Regions from separate parts of the Acidipropionibacterium virtanenii genome, predicted to be linked through region 4. Evidence: riboswitches for the same ligand, from Rfam matches in the RefSeq annotation. Region 4 holds a riboswitch; each other region holds the start of a gene.
What was found. Region 4 has a riboswitch for thiamine pyrophosphate ahead of JS278_RS15070 (bifunctional hydroxymethylpyrimidine kinase/phosphomethylpyrimidine kinase). Riboswitches for the same ligand answer to the same signal wherever they lie in the genome.

Region 1: another riboswitch for thiamine pyrophosphate. It lies ahead of thiC (phosphomethylpyrimidine synthase ThiC); the one in region 4 lies ahead of JS278_RS15070 (bifunctional hydroxymethylpyrimidine kinase/phosphomethylpyrimidine kinase).
Region 2: another riboswitch for thiamine pyrophosphate. It lies ahead of thiS (sulfur carrier protein ThiS); the one in region 4 lies ahead of JS278_RS15070 (bifunctional hydroxymethylpyrimidine kinase/phosphomethylpyrimidine kinase).
Region 3: another riboswitch for thiamine pyrophosphate. It lies ahead of JS278_RS03440 (thiamine ABC transporter substrate-binding protein); the one in region 4 lies ahead of JS278_RS15070 (bifunctional hydroxymethylpyrimidine kinase/phosphomethylpyrimidine kinase).

What each region holds. Positions count from the first base shown of each region.
Region 1 covers NZ_CP025198.1:186,658-190,861, forward strand. The annotation lists gene JS278_RS00835 (suppressor of fused domain protein) at 71-757, shown strand; gene thiC (phosphomethylpyrimidine synthase ThiC) at 859-2,646, opposite strand; TPP riboswitch at 2,646-2,753, opposite strand; gene JS278_RS00845 (hypothetical protein) at 2,777-3,046, shown strand; gene fumC (class II fumarate hydratase) at 3,142-4,204, opposite strand, start outside.
Region 2 covers NZ_CP025198.1:141,172-145,375, forward strand. The annotation lists gene JS278_RS00650 (aldo/keto reductase) at 1-308, shown strand, start outside; gene JS278_RS00655 (septal ring lytic transglycosylase RlpA family protein) at 452-1,309, opposite strand; gene JS278_RS00660 (alpha/beta hydrolase) at 1,467-2,402, opposite strand; TPP riboswitch at 2,499-2,600, shown strand; gene thiS (sulfur carrier protein ThiS) at 2,601-2,834, shown strand; gene JS278_RS00670 (thiazole synthase) at 2,856-3,647, shown strand; partial or broken gene JS278_RS00675 (HesA/MoeB/ThiF family protein) at 3,644-4,204, shown strand, end outside.
Region 3 covers NZ_CP025198.1:777,289-781,492, forward strand. The annotation lists gene JS278_RS03425 (TIGR01777 family oxidoreductase) at 1-815, shown strand, start outside; gene JS278_RS03430 (rhomboid family intramembrane serine protease) at 816-1,502, shown strand; gene JS278_RS03435 (nucleoside/nucleotide kinase family protein) at 1,577-2,158, opposite strand; TPP riboswitch at 2,200-2,317, shown strand; gene JS278_RS03440 (thiamine ABC transporter substrate-binding protein) at 2,356-3,420, shown strand; gene JS278_RS03445 (ABC transporter permease) at 3,426-4,204, shown strand, end outside.
Region 4 covers NZ_CP025198.1:3,283,160-3,287,363, forward strand. The annotation lists gene JS278_RS15065 (thiamine phosphate synthase) at 1-395, opposite strand, end outside; gene JS278_RS15070 (bifunctional hydroxymethylpyrimidine kinase/phosphomethylpyrimidine kinase) at 454-2,049, opposite strand; TPP riboswitch at 2,040-2,135, opposite strand; gene JS278_RS15075 (ATP-binding protein) at 2,136-3,650, opposite strand; gene yczE (membrane protein YczE) at 3,765-4,204, opposite strand, start outside.

The DNA.
Region 1 (4,204 bases), 340 kb from region 4:
TGGGTTAGTGCTGGCTTGCCGCTACGAGGGGGGCCGGGGGGGTCGTTCCCCCGCCTATTAAGGTGAGGGCGTGACCAACGACGACCATATGGACGCTGCCCGACTACCCGGGGGATTCGTCCCCGGGCCCATAGACCCCGAGGAGCTGCCTGCCGACGTCGCGGTCCCCGAGACCCTGCCCCCGACCGGCCCTGCAGTCGTGGGCGCCGCCGTCGGGTCGATCGGCGGGACGCCGAATGTCGAGGGGATGGTGGACGCCGCCGGCGACAACCGCGTCGACGTCCTCACCTGTGCCGACGCACCGGCCCCCGGCTGGACGACCTGGTCGACCGTCACCCTGCACGCCCGGCCCAATGAACTGCCGATGGCCGACGGCACGAAGCTGGACGTCCGCGTCGAGCTGATGGCGGTCGGCATGCCCGGTTCCGACGTCATGGGCAAGATCCTGGGATCCTGCGCCTTCGCGGTGCTCCAGGACGGCTGGATGATGGCCCCCGGCGTCGTCTACGGCGACGTCGTCTCCCTCTACGACGACAAGGCCACCACCCCGCACATCATGTGGTCGCACCCCTTCACCGCCGGGGATCTCGGTGCGGTGGAGATCGATGACGACCTCAAGGTGCACTGGCTGATGGCGGTGCCGATCACCGAGGCCGAGCGCACCTTCCTCGAGCAGAACGACTACGAGGCGCTGGCCCAGCTGCTGGACTCCCACCAGGTGAACTACACCGACATGCACCGGGAGTCGGTGGTCTGATCCGCGACACTGTGTCGAGTTGATGCGGAATGACCAGCATCAACTCGACACAGCTCACCGCCCACAGTGGGTGACCGGTTCCCCCACCGGCCCCTGACCGCTCAGCGGCGCACCGGGTCCGGCAGGTACACCTCTCCTCCGGAGGCCCTGAACTCCGCCGCCTTCGCGGCCATTCCGGCCTCGGCCACCCGTCGCTGCTCGGCGGCGTCACCGAAGTCGTCGCGGATGTCCTGGGAGATCCTCATCGAGCAGAACTTCGGCCCGCACATGGAGCAGAAGTGGGCCGTCTTCGCGGGCTCGGCGGGCAGGGTCTCGTCGTGCATCGACTCGGCGGTCTGCGGGTCCAGGGACAGCCCGAACTGGTCGCGCCAGCGGAACTCGAAGCGCGCCTTCGACAGGGCGTCGTCGCGCTCCCGGGCTCCGGGGTGGCCTTTGGCGACGTCGGCCGCGTGGGCGGCGATCCGGTAGGTGATGACGCCGGTCTTGACGTCGTCGCGATCGGGCAGCCCGAGGTGCTCCTTGGGGGTGACGTAGCACAGCATCGCCGTGCCGTAGCGGGCGATCTCGGTGGCACCGATGGCCGAGGTGATGTGGTCGTAGCCGGGCGCGATGTCGGTGACCAGCGGCCCCAGGGTGTAGAAGGGGGCGCCGTCGCACAGCTCCTGCTGGCGCTCCACGTTCTCGCGGACCAGGTGGAAGGGGATGTGGCCGGGCCCCTCCACCATCACCTGGACGTCATGCTCCCAGGCCCGCTTCGTGAGCTCGGCCAGGGTGTCGAGTTCGGCGAACTGGGCGGCGTCGTCGGCATCCGCCAGGCATCCGGGCCGCAGCCCGTCACCCAGGGAGAAGGCGACGTCGTAGCGGGCGAAGATCTCGCAGAGCTCGTCGAAGTGCTCGTATAGGAAGTTCTCCCGGTGGTGGGCCAGGCACCAGCCGGCCAGGATCGATCCGCCGCGCGAGACGATCCCGGTGACCCGGTCGGCGGTCAGCGGCACGTAGCGCAGCAGCACCCCGGCGTGGATCGTCATGTAGTCGACGCCCTGCTCGCACTGCTCGATGACGGTGTCGCGGAAGATCTCCCAGGTGAGCGCCTGGTGATCCCCGTCCACCTTCTCCAGAGCCTGGTAGATCGGCACGGTGCCGATCGGCACCGGGGAGTTGCGCAGGATCCACTCGCGGGTGGTGTGGATGTCGTCGCCGGTGGACAGGTCCATCACGGTGTCGGCGCCCCAGCGGGTGGCCCAGCGCAGCTTGTCCACCTCGTCGGCGATCGACGAGGTGACGGCCGAGTTGCCGATATTGGCGTTGACCTTCACCCCGAAGGCCTTCCCGATGATCATGGGTTCGGCCTCGGGGTGGTTGACGTTGGCGGGGATGATCGCTCTCCCGGCGGCCAGCTCGTCGCGCACCAGGGAGACGTCGCAGCCCTCGCGCAGCGCCACGTAGCGCATCTCGGGGGTGATGACGCCGACCCGCGCGTAGTGCATCTGGGTGACGGTGGCGCCGGCCCGGGCCCGCAGCGGGGGACGCCGTTCCCCCTTCCATTCCTGGCTGGCGGCACCGCGGCGCACCGCCGAGCGGCCGTCGTCCGACAGATCACGGCCTCGCGGCTCGTAGCTCTCGACGTCGTCGCGCCCGGTGATCCATCCGGAGCGCAGCGACGGCAGGCCGCGGGTGACGTCGCAGTCGGGGCCGATGGTGCGGTAGACCGCCAGCGGGGGATTGGCGCTGCCGTCGGGGGCGTCGTCCTGGTTGATCATGGTGACCGGGACGTCGATCCCGTGGGCGGCGTCGACCAGATGGCCGAGGTGGTGGGTGGGGTAGTTCTCCCCGTCCGGGCGCGCAGTCGTGGCGTCCTTCTCGGGGGTGGTGCGGGTGGACATGGGCATGCCAGTCAGCTCCTTCTTCCTACGTCGGCATGATCCGAACAGGTTCGAACGGTCCGGGCGGCGTGAGCCCGATCTCAGTCCTCTGCCGAGGACTCCCGTGGGATGTGGCCCACCCTAGACCCCGCTCCCGGTGCTGTTCGGGCGGGTCTCATCTCGACATGGAGGGGTCGATCACCGGCCCGAGCTGACGGCCAAGACCCTCTCGGTGGGGAGCTTCACGGGCGCCGGGGGCCCGGCGACCAATGCCGCGGTGACCTTCGCGGCGCTGTGCCGGGCGTTGGGAGAGGGCGGCGTGACCGGCCTTCTGACGGCCCTGGACGGCGGATCCTGGAAGGACCGGTTCGAGCCCCTGCTGCCCTGGATGGACGATCCGGGTCTGCCGGGCATCGTCGCCTCGTAGGATTCACTCCCAACACGCCGTCCCGCAGCTCTGGAGAGCGCGATGACGGCGTGTTGGGAGGAAAATCCTCGGTGGGGGGTTGCCCCCTCCATTGATTATTCAGCCGCGGACGGATGGGTCATATCGGCGGGGACTACCCACTTGTCGAAGTCCTCGGCGGTCATCCCGCCGACGGTCAGGGCCGACTCGCGCAGCGAGATGCCCTGGTGGTGGGCGTTCTTGGCGATCTTCGAGGCCAGGTCGTAACCGATGTGGCGGTTGAGGGCGGTCACCTGCATGAGGTTCTTGTCCAGGTTCTCGTTGATCTTGTCCATGTTCGGCTCGATGCCGTAGGCGCAGTGGGTGTCGAAGGACACGCAGGCGTCCGAGAGCAGGCGGATCGACTCCAGGCAGGCGTGGGCCATGACGGGCTTGAACACGTTGAGCTGGAAGTTGCCCTGGGAACCGGCGAAGCCGACGGTGGCGTCGTTGCCGAAGACCCGGGTGGCGACCATCGTCATGGCCTCGCACTGGGTCGGGTTCACCTTGCCGGGCATGATCGAGGAGCCGGGCTCGTTCTCGGGGATGAGCAGCTCGCCGATGCCGTTGCGGGGGCCGGAGGCGTACCAGCGGACGTCGTTGGCGATCTTCATCAGCGCGTCGGCCAGCACCCGCAGGGAGCCGGAGACCTGCACCAGGGCGTCGTGGGCGCTCAGCGCGGCGAAGAGGTTCTCGGCCTGCTTGAACTCCAGGCCGGTCTCCTCGGTGACGTGCTTGGCGACGGTGACGCCGAACCTCGGGTGGGCGTTGAGGCCGGTGCCCACGGCGGTGCCGCCGATGGCCAGTTCGCGGGCCCGCGAGTCGGCGTAGCGGATGCCGTCCAGGGCGAAGTCGAGCTGGGCGACCCAGCCGGAGATGACCTGGCCGAGACGGATCGGGGTGGCGTCCTGCAGGTGGGTGCGGCCCACCATGACGACGTCGTCGTACTGCTTGGCCTTGGCGTCGAGGGTGTCGCGCAGCTGAGAGACCGCCGGGTACAGCTTCTCGTTGATCTCGGTGACCACGGCGATGTGCATGGCGGTCGGGAAGGTGTCGTTGGAGGACTGACCCCGGTTGACGTGGTCGTTGGGGTGGACGGGCGCCTTGGAGCCCATCTGCCCGCCGGCGATCTCGATGGCG
Region 2 (4,204 bases), 290 kb from region 4:
TGCTGGGTGAGCACGGGATTCCTGTGATGGCCTACTCCCCGATCGAGCAGGCCCGGTTACTGGCACCGGGCGAGGGGCACGACGCCCTTGTCCGGGTCGCAGCCGGTCACGACGCCAGCCCGGCGCAGGTGGCGCTGGCCTGGACCATCCGTTCCGGCGACGTCCTGGCGATCCCGAGGACCGGCTCACCGGCCCACGCCAAGGAGAACGCCATGGCCGGTGATCTCACCCTCTCCGACGAGGACCTGGCCGCCCTGGACGCCGCCTTCCCGGTGCCCCCGGAGCCCGTGCCGCTGGAGATCCTCTGAGACGGACATCGCTACTTCGCTCGGCCCCAACACGGTAGATCCATGAGCCTGGTGGTCGTCAACGGTGGGACGCTCCACTCAGGATCTCGCGATTGTCATCATGCTGAGCCTCTTCTCTCCAGATGGCGGCCGCGGCCCCAGGGTCAGCTGACCACCTGGTAGCTCACACTGGCCACACCGGCGCCAGTGCTGGCGATCTGGGAGAAGGCGCCGGTGGACAGGTCGAGGCAGCGGCCGGACACGTAGGGTCCGCGGTCGTTGATCCGCACGACGACGGACTTGCCGTTGGCCTGATTGGTCACCTTGAGCTTGGTGCCGAACTTGTAGGTCTTGTGGGCCGCGGTCATGGCCGAGGAGTCGAAGGACTCGCCGGACGCGGTCTGGGAACCCTCGCCGTAGAAGGAGGCCTGGCAGGAGCCGCCGCCACCGGTGCTCGAGGAGCCCGACGAGTAGGTGGACTCCGCCGAACGACGGGGCGTGTAGTTCTTGCTCTCGCTGGAGGAACTCGAGCTGGAGCCGGCCGAGTGACGCGGGGTGTAGCTGTTGCTCGACTGACCACTGCTCGAATGGCCACTGCCCGCCTGGCCGCCGCTCGCGGAGGTGGCGGAGTGGCTGAGGTACTGGCTGTAGATGTAGCCCACCTGGCCGTGGTAGCGGACCTTCGTCCAGCCGTTCTGCGAGGGTTCGAGCTGGGTGGTGTAGTGGCCGGTGCGCAGCAGCCCGATGCGTGAGTGATCGGTGCCCGCACCGGAGCGGACGTTGACATCGGTGGTCGCCCAGACGTGCGTACGGGTCTGCGAGACCTTCGAGGGGCTCGCGGCGTGCTGGGCCTTGGGGGCCTGGGCGGCGTGGGAGACCTGGGCCGGAGCCTTGGGCTGGGAGACGGGTGCGGCGTGTGCCTGCTGGGCTACTGAGCCCATGACGGCGATACCGGCGGCGGCGCCGAGGGCGGCGACACGTCGGAACGACTTCGCGGAGTTCGTGGTGTTGGTGCTTGCCATCTGCGGTTTCCTTCCGAACGGTGGGCCGCGTCGCGACCCGCTGCCCCCGACAGTAAGAGCATGCTGAGAAATTCTCAAGCTACTGTCAGAATCTCAGGAGGGATAACGCGGTCGACGGCGTCGGCAACCACGGTCGACAGTCGAGGCGTCCGCCGCGTCAGACCAGCCCGGCGAGCGTCCCCGCCAACTCCTGCGGCACGTCCTCCTGCAGATTGTGGCCCGACTCCAGGGTGACGATCCGTGACGCCGGCCGCACGGCGTTCAGCCGCTCGAGCTGCGCGGGGGCCAGGACGCCGTTGCTGGCGGCGATGACGTCGAAGCCGGCGGGCAGTGACGTCAGGCGCTCCCAGCCGGCCGCGCCGTCACCCAGTGTCGAGACCAGGTCGTCGATGCCCAACTGGGCGACGTGATGCTTCCATTGAACGGTGCCGTCGGCCAGCACCCGCGTGTTGTGGATCACCCCGCGGCGCACCGCGGCCTCGGACCTCCCGCCGAACCCCAGGGCCATCGCCGACGCCACGATCTCGTCGCGGGAGGCGAAGACCGTCGGCCCGCCGACCATGGCCCGCAGCCGTTCCATGAACGCCCCACCCTGGCCGGTCTCCACCAGGCCGGGCAGCGAGTCCAGAGCGATGACATGGGCGACGTCGCGGCGCCCGGCGGCCAGCTCGATCGCCGTCAGCCCGCCCAGGGAGTGCCCCACCAGAGTCAGCGGTCCGGCCAGCACGCCGTGCTCCAGCAATTCGTCGAGGAAGGAGTTCAGCGCGTGCGCCAGCGTGGCGGGGGAGTAGTCGCGGTCCTGTCGCCAGGCCGACTCGCCGTGGCCGGGCAGATCCACCGCCACCACGTCGACGCCGTCCCGCCGTGCCGACCAGTGCAGCAGGGTCATGTCCCAGGTGTGGGCGTTGAGCGCCATCCCGTGCAGCAGCACCACCCGCGCCGGATGATCCCCCCAGACCAGGGCCGAGACGGCGTCACCCACGCGGGTGACGGGCGGTGCTATCAGGCCGAGTTCGGCAGCTGCCTGGTCGATGAGCGCGAACTCATCCTCGGAGGAGGGGCTGCCGGACGGGCGGATGTCGGACGGGGACATGCGGCAATTATGGGTGGCGATCCCAACCGCTATCAGTTCCCGCCCAGCCCACCGGCACCATCCCCACCTGTTCCCGGCGCCCGAGGGTGCGTATAGTTCGAGACCTACGGGAGCCCCACAGCGGGGCTGAGAGGGCGCAAGCCGACCGTCACACCTGATGCGGGTCATGCCGCCGGAGGAAAGGAGCGATGCGCGATCATGCTGACAGTCAACGGCGAGAGCTACCAGTCACGCCCGGGAGAGACCGTCCTGGACCTGGTGGCCGCACGCATCGGCAGAAACCTCGGCCCCGACGGCCGCCCCACCGACGGCGGCCGGCTCGGCGTCGCGGTGGCCATCGACAAAGCCGTCGTACCGCGCAGCCGATGGCAGGCCACCGCACTGGCTCCCGGACAGAACGTCGACATCGTCACCGCCGTACAGGGCGGCTGACCTCACCTCGAAGAGACACACATGACTGACACATCACTGACTGACACCGGACTGACCATCGACGGCGTCACGCTGAGCTCCCGGCTCATCATGGGCACCGGCCACGCCGCCGATCACGACATCCTCGCCCGGACCATCGAGGCCGCCGGCTCCACCCTGGCCACCGTGGCCATGCGCAAACTCAAGCCCGGCGAGGGAGACGAGTTGTTCCCGATGCTGGAGCGACTCGGGCAGCGCTTCCTGCCCAACACCGCCGGCTGCAGCACCGCCGCCGACGCGGTGCTCACCGCCGAACTGGCCCGCGAGGCCCTGGAGACGGACTGGATCAAGTTGGAGGTGGTGGTCGGCGACGGCACCATCCTGCCCGACGCCCCCGAACTCCTCGACGCCACGAAGACCCTTGTCGGCAAGGGGTTCAAGGTCTTCGCCTATACCAACGACGATCCGGTCCTGGCCAAGCGCCTGGAGGATCTCGGCGTCGTCGCGGTGATGCCCGGAGGCTCCCCGATCGGCACCGGCCTGGGCATCCTCAACCCCCACAACATCGAGCTCATCACCTCTCGCGCGAATGTCCCGATCGTGCTGGACGCCGGCCAGGGCACCGCCTCGGACGCCTGTCTGGCTATGGAGCTGGGGTGCGACGCCGTGCTCGCCGCCTCCGCCATCAACATGGCCGCCGATCCGGTCGCCATGGCGCAGGCCTTCAGGCTCGGCGTCGAGGCCGGATATCTGGCGCGAGCTGCCGGGCGTATCCCCAGGCGCAGCCTCGCCGTGGCCTCCTCCCCGACAGAGGGCCTGGTCACCGCCTCATGAATCCCCTGGTGAACCCGGGCCCGGCGCTCAGTGGAGCCGAGGCGGTGCGCTACTCGCGGCACCTGTCCCTGCCCGGATTCGGCGACGACGGCCAGCGCCGGCTGCGGGCCGCCAGAGTGCTCGTGGTGGGCGCCGGCGGTCTGGGCGCCCCGGTGCTGCAGTACCTGGTCGCTGCCGGGGTGGGGCGGATCACGGTGATCGACGACGATGTCGTCGAGGCGTCGAATCTGCAGCGCCAGGTGCTCCACCGCGAGGCTGATCTCGGCCGGCCCAAGGCCGAATCGGCCTGCGACGCCGCCCTGCGGCTCGACTCCGCCTCCCGGGTCACCGCGATCGTCGGCCGCCTGGACGCCGACAACGCCCTCGACCTGTTCGCCTCCCACGACCTGGTCGTGGACGGTTCGGACAACTTCGCCACCCGGTACCTGTCCAACGACGCCGCCGAGATCACCGGCACGCCGCTGGTCTGGGGCACCATCTTCCGATTCGAGGGGCAGGTGTCGGTCTTCTGGCCCGGCCAGGGGCCGATGCTGCGCGACCTGTTCCCCGACATCCCC
Region 3 (4,204 bases), 930 kb from region 4:
CCCTCACCCGCCACGAGCCCATCCAGCCCTCCGACCGCCGCTGGGATCTCGACACTCTCTCCATCGCCCCGCCCTTCCTCGACGACGTCGACGCCGTGATCAACCTCGCCGGCGAACCCATCGCCGGGGGCCGGTGGACCGAGGAGCGCAAGTACCGCATCGTCACCTCCCGGGTCGACACGACACGGATCGTCACCCGCGCCCTGGAGAGCTCCGAGCGCTGCAAGGTCTTCCTCAACGGCTCCGCGGTCGGCTACTACGGCCCCCGCGGCGACGAGTGGGTGAGCGAGGACGACGACGCCGGGGAGGGATTCCTCGCCGAGGTCTGCCTGCGCTGGGAGACGGTCGCCCATGAGGCGCCCGAGGACGTGCGCACCGTGACCCTGCGCACCGGCCAGGTGATCGCCCCCATGGGAGGGTTCCTGGCCAAGCAGCGGCCCCTGGTGAGGCTCGGACTCGGCGGGCGGATGGGATCGGGCCGGCAGTACCTGTCCTGGATCAGCCTGCGCGACCACGTGTCCGCGATGATCGCCGCCCTCACCGACGACCGGGTCCAGGGCCCGATCAACCTCGTCGCCCCCGAACCGGTGCCCAATTCGGACTTCATCGACGCCTACGCCAGCGCCCTGCGGCGGCCGCACTTCATGCCGCTGCCGACGCCGGCGGCCAAACTCGTCTTCGGGACCCAGCTGGTGGAGGAGGCCCTGCTCACCGGCCAGCGGGTGCGCGGCGACCTGCTGGCGAAGATCGGCTTCGAGTTCGCCGACCCCACCATTGACGCCGCCATCGCCACCGCCCTGAAGGGCAGGCGCTGAATGGCCAGGCGGGACGGATACATCCCGGTCGTCACCTGGACCCTCATCGGCATCTGCGTGGTGGTCTGGCTCGGTGAGCTGGCCATCCCGGACTTCGTCAACGACATCGCACTGAGCGCCGCCGCCGGGAAGGCCGAGCCGTGGCGGTTCCTCACCTCCGCATTCGCCCATTCGACGAACATCACCCACATCGGGTTCAACATGTTCGCGCTGTGGTCACTCGGCCGGGCTCTGGAGCGGTTCCTCGGACGAGGACGGTACCTCGCCAGCTACCTGCTCTCGGCGCTGGCCGGGGGAGCCCTGTTCGTGGTCATGGCGACCGGGTCGCAGACCGGCGGCGCACTGGTCCCCGGCTGGTACGACGGGGTGGTCGGGGCATCGGGGGCCATCTTCGGCCTGTTCGGCACCCTGCTGGTGGTGCAGCGGCGTCTCGGCGGATCGACCAGATCGCTGTGGATGGTGCTGGCGCTCAACGTGGCGCTGGTCTTCTTCATCCCCGACATCGCCTGGCAGGCCCACGTCGGAGGGTTCGCGATCGGTGCGGTCTGCGGGGTCGTCTTCTTCGAGGACGCCAAGCGGGTGCAGCGGGGGAAGCGGTCCCTCACCTGGTGGGCGCTCGGGACCCTGGCCGTGGTCATGGTCCTGGCGATCGTGCTGAAGTACGCGTTCACGACAGTCGCGGGCTGAGAATCTGGTCTGCTCAAGCCCGTTCCCGGCTCAGGGCTGCGAGGAACTGTCGAGTTGATGTCCGTCATTCAGCATCAACTCGACAGTTCCTCGCAGACGATCCGCACGTCGGCGAGGTGCCCGGGCCGGTGACGGAGCCGGTGCAGCTCCTCCTGCACCGCCCACAGCGCCCACCACGGCTCGAACATGTCCCCGTCACGGGCCAGGGCCCGCTGTTTCCGGACGGCCGCGTCGGCCTGAATCCAGATCGTGGTGGTGGCCAGTGCTGCTGACGCCGGGGTCAGCGCGCCGCAGGCCTCCACCAGGATCGGCCGGTGCGGGTCGAGGGAACGCCGCTCGCCGGGAGCGCCGGCCTTCCAGTCCCACATTCGGTATCCGGGATCGTGTGCCGCGAGGATCTCGCCCGGAATCACCGTCCAGGCTGCCGACAACCCTGCCCAGCCGGGGTAGAAGTCGTCGTGGACCAGCTGCCAGGCGCTCCCGGATGCCGCCTCCAGCGCTGCGACCAGCCGGTTCGCCAGGGTCGTCTTGCCCGATCCGGAGCCGCCGTCGAGGATCACCACCGGCCGCGAGCCGTGCGCATCGGCGAGGATGCGGGCGGTCAGGGCGTCGAGGAGGTCCGGGCTGCCGGCCGCGAGCGTGAGGGGCACGGCCATTCACTGTACGAGATCCTCGACAGGATCACTGGTATGGTCGGGCGGGTCGACAGGGGAGCGAGAAATCGCTGAGAGTGCCCAACGGGCAGACCCTCGAACCTGATCCGGGCCTCGGAATGCGAGGACAGAACCGGCGTAGGGAGTCGAGCACCTCTCCGGGCCGCCGAGCCCAGCCCCTCCTTGAAACAGGAGGATCCATGTTCCACCACCGCAGGGGCCGTATCGCCCTGGCGCTGCTCACCACTCTCGCCCTGGCTGGGTGCGGTCAGACGGGCTCCCAGTCCGGCCAGTCGTCGCAAACCCCCTCCAAAGAGGTCACGATCATCACCCACGACTCGTGGGCCATGAGCAAGAACGTCGTCGCCGAGTTCACCAAGAAGACCGGCTACACGCCGAAGTTCGTCGCCCAGGGCGACGCCGGCGCCGTCGTCAACCAGCTCGTCCTCACCAAGAACTCCCCGCTGGGCGACGTCGTCTTCGGCATCGACAACACCTTCTCCAGCCGCGCCGTCGACGCCGGCGTCGTGGACCCCTACACCTCCAAGGCCCTGCCCTCCTCGGCCACCTCCGCCGCGAAGTCCACCAGCAACAACCTCACCCCCGTCGACCAGGGCGACGTGTGCATCAACGCCGACGACGCCTGGTTCGCGCAGAAGAAGCTCGCCAGGCCCACCACCCTCGACGACCTCGCCAAGCCCGCCTACAAGAACCTCCTTGTCGTCCCCAGCCCCGCCACCTCCTCCCCGGGCATGTCCTTCCTGGCCGCCACCGTCGGCGCCAAGGGCGAGTCCGGCTGGAAGGGCTACTGGTCCAGGCTCAAGAGCAACGGCCTCAAGGTGGACAAGGGCTGGGAGGACGCCTACAACGTCGACTTCTCCGGCGGCGAGGGCAAGGGCAAGTACCCGCTGGTGCTGTCCTACTCCACCTCCCCGGCCTTCACCGTCTCCAAGGACGGCAAGACGTCGTCCACCTCGGCGCTGCTGGGCACCTGCTTCCGCCAGACCGAGTACGCCGGCGTCATCAAGGGGGCGAAGAACACCGCCGGGGCCAGGGCCTTCATCGACTTCCTGCTCTCCAAGGAGGCCCAGGCCGACATCCCCGGCCAGATGTACATGTACCCCATCGACTCCTCGGTGAAGCTGCCGACCGAGTGGACCAAGTTCGCCCCGCTGTCCCCGAAGCCCTACACCGTCGACCCGAAGACCCTGGCCAAGAACCGCAACACCTGGGTCAAGGAGTGGACGGCCACCGTCCAGGGCTGAATCGGATGGCGGCGACAGCAGCTCCTTCACGGCCGCATCCCGGTGCCCGGCCCCGCTCGGGTCGCGCCGGGACGCGGCTGTGGCGCGCCTGCTGGGTGCTCGCCGGGGCAGTGACCCTGGGATTCCTGGCGGTCTTCTTCGCCGCCCCCGCCACCAACCTCATCGCCAAGGGGTTCGTCGACGAGGCCGGCGATCCCACCTGGTCGGTGATGGCGTCGACCTTCGCCGCCCCGCGCACCTGGCGCATCATCCGCTTCACCCTCGGCCAGGCCGCCCTGGGCACCGCCCTGTGCCTGCTGCTCGGCGTCCCCGGAGCCCACCTGCTCTACCGGGTGCGCTGGCCCGGGCGCACCCTCGCCCGCGGACTGGTGTCGGTGCCCTTCGTGCTGCCGACGGTGGTGGTCGGCGTCGCCTTCCGCACCCTGCTGGCCGACACCGGCCGGCTGGGATTCCTCGGCCTGGACGGCTCCTGGCAGGCGATCACCGCGGCCCTGGTGTTCTTCAACTACTCGGTGGTGGTGCGCACCGTCGGATCCACGTGGTCGCAGCTGGACCCGCGACGCGGCGAGGCGGCCTCCGCCCTGGGTGCCTCGCCGGCCCGGGTGTTCCGCACCGTGACCCTGCCGGCGCTGGGCCCGGCCATCGCCTCGGCGGCCTCGGTGGTGTTCCTGTTCTGCGCCTCGGCCTTCGGCGTGGTGCTGGTGATGGGAGGGACGAAGTACTCCACCCTGGAGACCGAGATCTACCTGCAGACCGTCGAGTTCCTCGACCTTCCGGCCGCCTC
Region 4 (4,204 bases):
TTGTCGGCCAGCTTCTGGGCGCCCTGAACGAGCTCCATGGTGCCGGTGGTCATCCCGATGATCGCTTCGGGGCCCAGCATCGCCCGTGCCGCCGCCACTGGCAGGTCGTCCCAGCCCAGGTGCACCCCGGCCACCGGGGCGCCGGCGTACCGGGCGGCGAAGGCCACGTCGGCGCGGTCGTCGACGATCACCCGGGTGGCCGGGGCGACGTCGCGGACGGCCTCGGCGACGGCGGTGAGCAGTTCGAGCAGCTCTGCCGTGCCGGCCTCCTTGCACCGCACTTGGATCATCCCGGCTCCGGCTGCGGCGGCTGCGGCAGCGGTCTCGACAGTGTGCCGGTCGTGACCGGAGGTCACCAGGTAGCACCGAAGGTCGAGTTCGTCCGCGCTTGTCATACGTGTATCCCCTTGTCATCGTTCAGTGTCTGGTCGGCGCCGTGCGGCAGGTCGGGCGTCATGAGAGGGCCCCGGTGGTGCGCAGGGCCTGGTCGAAGAATTCGGCCTCGTGGCGGCAGGCGATGAGGTAGGCCCTGGCCGCGGCGGCCCGCTCGGCGGGCGAGGCGTCGGTCATGGCCCTCTCGGCGTGCCCGATGGCGATCCAGGTCGCGGCGGTGAAGGCGTCGTCGGAGTAGGTCTGCAGCCAGGCGGCGTAGGGATGGTCGTCGGCGACTCCGGGCATCGCGGCCCCCACCTCGGCGTACAGCCAGTAGCAGGGCAGCACGGTCGCCACGCCGACGGTGTGGCCGTCCAGGACTGTCCTGGCCACCAGGAAGTCGACGTAGGCGCTGGTCACCGGGCTGGGGGCGCAGGACCGCCCGGACAGCCAGCCGCGGTGCAGCTCGGCCTCGACGAGATGGCAGGTGGCGGCCCCTCCCGCCCAGTCGGCGACCTCGGCCGGATCGGTGGAGCCGGCCGCCACCGCGGCGAGGGCCCGCGCGTAGCCGGCGAGGTACCGGGCGTCCTGGGCCAGGTAGAAGGTGAAGGCATGCTCCGGCAGGGTGCCGTCGACCAGCGCCGTCACGAAACCGCCGCCGTGGATGCTGCGGGCCAGGTCGCTGCCGGCCCTCCACAGGGCCCGGGTCCACGGTCCGGCCGCGGGGATGGACGCCGGCGCCGGTTCGGTGCCGGGCGCCAGCTGGTCGGGGGCCTCGAGTCGCGGCGCCACGGCGTCGTCGGCCAGCCAGGGTGCGGGTGAGGCCGCGACTGCCAGACGCCGTGCCCGGTGGCCGTGGTCGACGGGGCCGTGACCCCTGCCGACGTGCAGCGCGGCGCCGTGCTCGATGGCCTCGTGGAGCCAGTCGGTGGTCCATCTCAGGGCCCGCACGGGGGTGTCACCGGCTCCTAGTCGGGTGGCCAGGGCCGAGGAGAGCGAGCATCCGGTGCCGTGCGTGCTGGTGGTCTCGACGCGGCTGCTGGGCGCCTCGGCGAGGACTCCGTCGGGGCCGACCCACAGGTTGGTGGTGAGCCGGGAGTCGAGATGGCCGGTCTTGACGATGACGGCGACCCCGGTCCGGGCGGCCCACTCCCGGGCCTGCGCGACGGCGGCGTCCTGGTCGGCGGCGGGCTCGGCGCCGGCCAGCACGGCGAGTTCGGGGATGTTGGGGGTGACGACAGTGGCCCGCCGACAGAAGCGGCGCATGGCCTCCTCGGCGTCGGGCTGCAGCAGCCGGTCGCCGCTGGTGGCGACCATGACGGGGTCGACGACGAGCACCGGGGGCCGGTGGGCGTCCAGCCAGGATTCAACCGTCGCGATGATCCCGGCGGTGCCGAGCATGCCGGTCTTGACGGCGTCGACCACGACGTCGTCGGAGACCGATTCCAGCTGCGCGGCGAGGAAATCGACCGGCGGGGTGTGGATGGCGCGCACCCCGGTGGTGTTCTGGGCCACCAGGCAGGTGACGACCGTCATGCCATAGCCGCCCGCCGCGGTGATGGACTTCATGTCGGCGGCGGTGCCGGCGCCCCCGGAGGGGTCGGTCCCGGCGATCGACAGGACGCGGGGTACGCGGGCGGCCGGAGGCTCTGTGAGCGGGTGGAGGTGAGAGGTCACCGGGACATCCCTTCGCTAGTCCGAACTAGATCAGGTTCCACGGGTGTGTTCTCAGCGCATCCGATCGCGCACCCCGTGTCCGGGGCTCAGTATGTCACGGAGTATCGGTCGTCGTACTTCCCCCCGTCCGGAAGGCGATAGGCCCTGTTCCTGCTGGTCGCCGGAGCGGTCGCCTCCACCAGGCCCGCCTCCACCAGGCCCCTGACCTGTGGTCGCAGTGCCGGCACGCTGCGCCCGGTGGCCTGTGCCAGTTCGCGCATCGTCATCTGGTCCTGACCGCGGAGTGCGTCCAGAATTTCATCCTGCTTGTCGGTGAGTTCCGGGACGGCCCCGCCGGTCTGCACGCCCCGGACCAGGACCACCCGCACCTGGTCGATGGTGGCTTCGAACCGCGGGGCCGGGAGGCCCCGCGCACGCATCGCGGAATCCATCAGGAGGACCCCGGACCCCTGGTTCTCGCTCACCGTGGAGTCCTCGCCCGGCATCGGGACCAAGGTCAGCAGTTTGGCCAGGCTCTCGTTGCGGGACCGTGACACACCATCGGCGATGTTCTCCGCCGTGACGCCTCCCCAGAACCCGCCCGGGCTGGTCACCTCGACCCGATCGGTGTAGATGTCCACTCCGACCTGCTGTCCACGGGCCTGGACGCTGTAGTCCCGATGGGTGAGAGCGTTCGTAATGGCCTCACGGAGAACCTCCACCGGGATCTCCGGGACATCACGGCCCGAGACCCCGTCCACGACATGAACCGTGCGGAGATTCGAGAGGACGGCGGCCACGGCGTCCTTGACCATCAGGGGGACGGGCCCCTCGCAGATGCGGCGGTCGACGAATCTCACCGCGGCTCCCGGATCTGATTTCCGGATGTCGGGGTGGGTGGTCACGTCGATGAAGAGCTGCGGGTAGAACTGCTGAGGGTATTGACCAGCGGAGAGCATCCCGGCCAGCAGAGGCCGATCCTTCTTGTCCGTGAGGTTCAGCCTGACCCTCACCTCATGTTCGGACTCGGCACCCGAGACCGCCCGTGAGCCGAGTCTCCTCAGGCGTTCGATCAGCGTCTGAATGAGATCCTCGTCCAGATCGTCGACCGTCGCCCCGTCCACGACCTCCCGATCGGTCCCCAGCATCTCGGTGCGATGACTCAGCAGGTAGATCTCGTATGCACTGAGCCGGACGTTCTTGTCGTCCCACCTTCGGTACGAACCTTTGCTGATTCCCTGATCCGTGACGAAGCACGGCCCCGGGGCGTCCGGCATCGGATCCACCCTCAGGTTCACCACCGGGGCCCCGTCCACGGTCATACGGTTCAGGATGTTGGGCGGTACCGGCGTGACTTTCGATCTCTCTCCAGGCTTCTCGATGAGTCCGGAGGCCACGGCGTCGATCGTCCTCTGGGCGTCGAAACCTGGAGCGGGCTCGAACTCGTGACGTTCATCAAGACCGAGCAGAATGTCTCCTCCATCGGTGTTGGCGAAGGCACTCACCGTGGCCCAGACATCTCTCGGCACCCCACCGACAGCACTCTTGGCCTCCACCGTCGCGTCATCGCTGCGCTGCCTGCGCAGGCGGTTGACGGTCTCAAGAATCTCCATCTCTTCCATGGCGGCACCTCAGGTCTCTCAGTGATGGCCTCAGTTTATACACTGAGAGCCTCAGTTCCTAGACTGATGGGGACACTTTCGTCAGTGAGGGCGTCACTTTCGTCACTGAGAGCGTCAGTCAGTCGAGTGAGGGCTCAGTGACGATGAAGGGCTCAGCACCCTGGCTGCCAGCCCGAGGAAGAGGCGGGTCACCGGGCCGATGCCGAAGGCGTAGACGAAGGTCGCGATGAACAGGCGGCCGCCCAGGGCCCAGCCGGCGGCCATCACCACCACCTCGATCCCCGACCGCAGCAGCGCCACCGGTTTCCCCGTGCGCGCCACCAGGCCCGTCATGAGGCCGTCGCGGGGACCGGGCCCCAAGGCCGGCGAAATGTACAGCACGGTGGCGAAGCCGTTGAGGACCACCGCCCCCAGGACCATCGTCAGGTCGGCCCACAGGGGGCCGGGCCGGCGCACCACGGAGGTGGTGGCGTCGATCACCACGCCGACGACCACGGCGTTGGCCACGGTGCCCGGCCCGATCCGCTGGCGCAGCGGGATCCACAGCAGCAGCA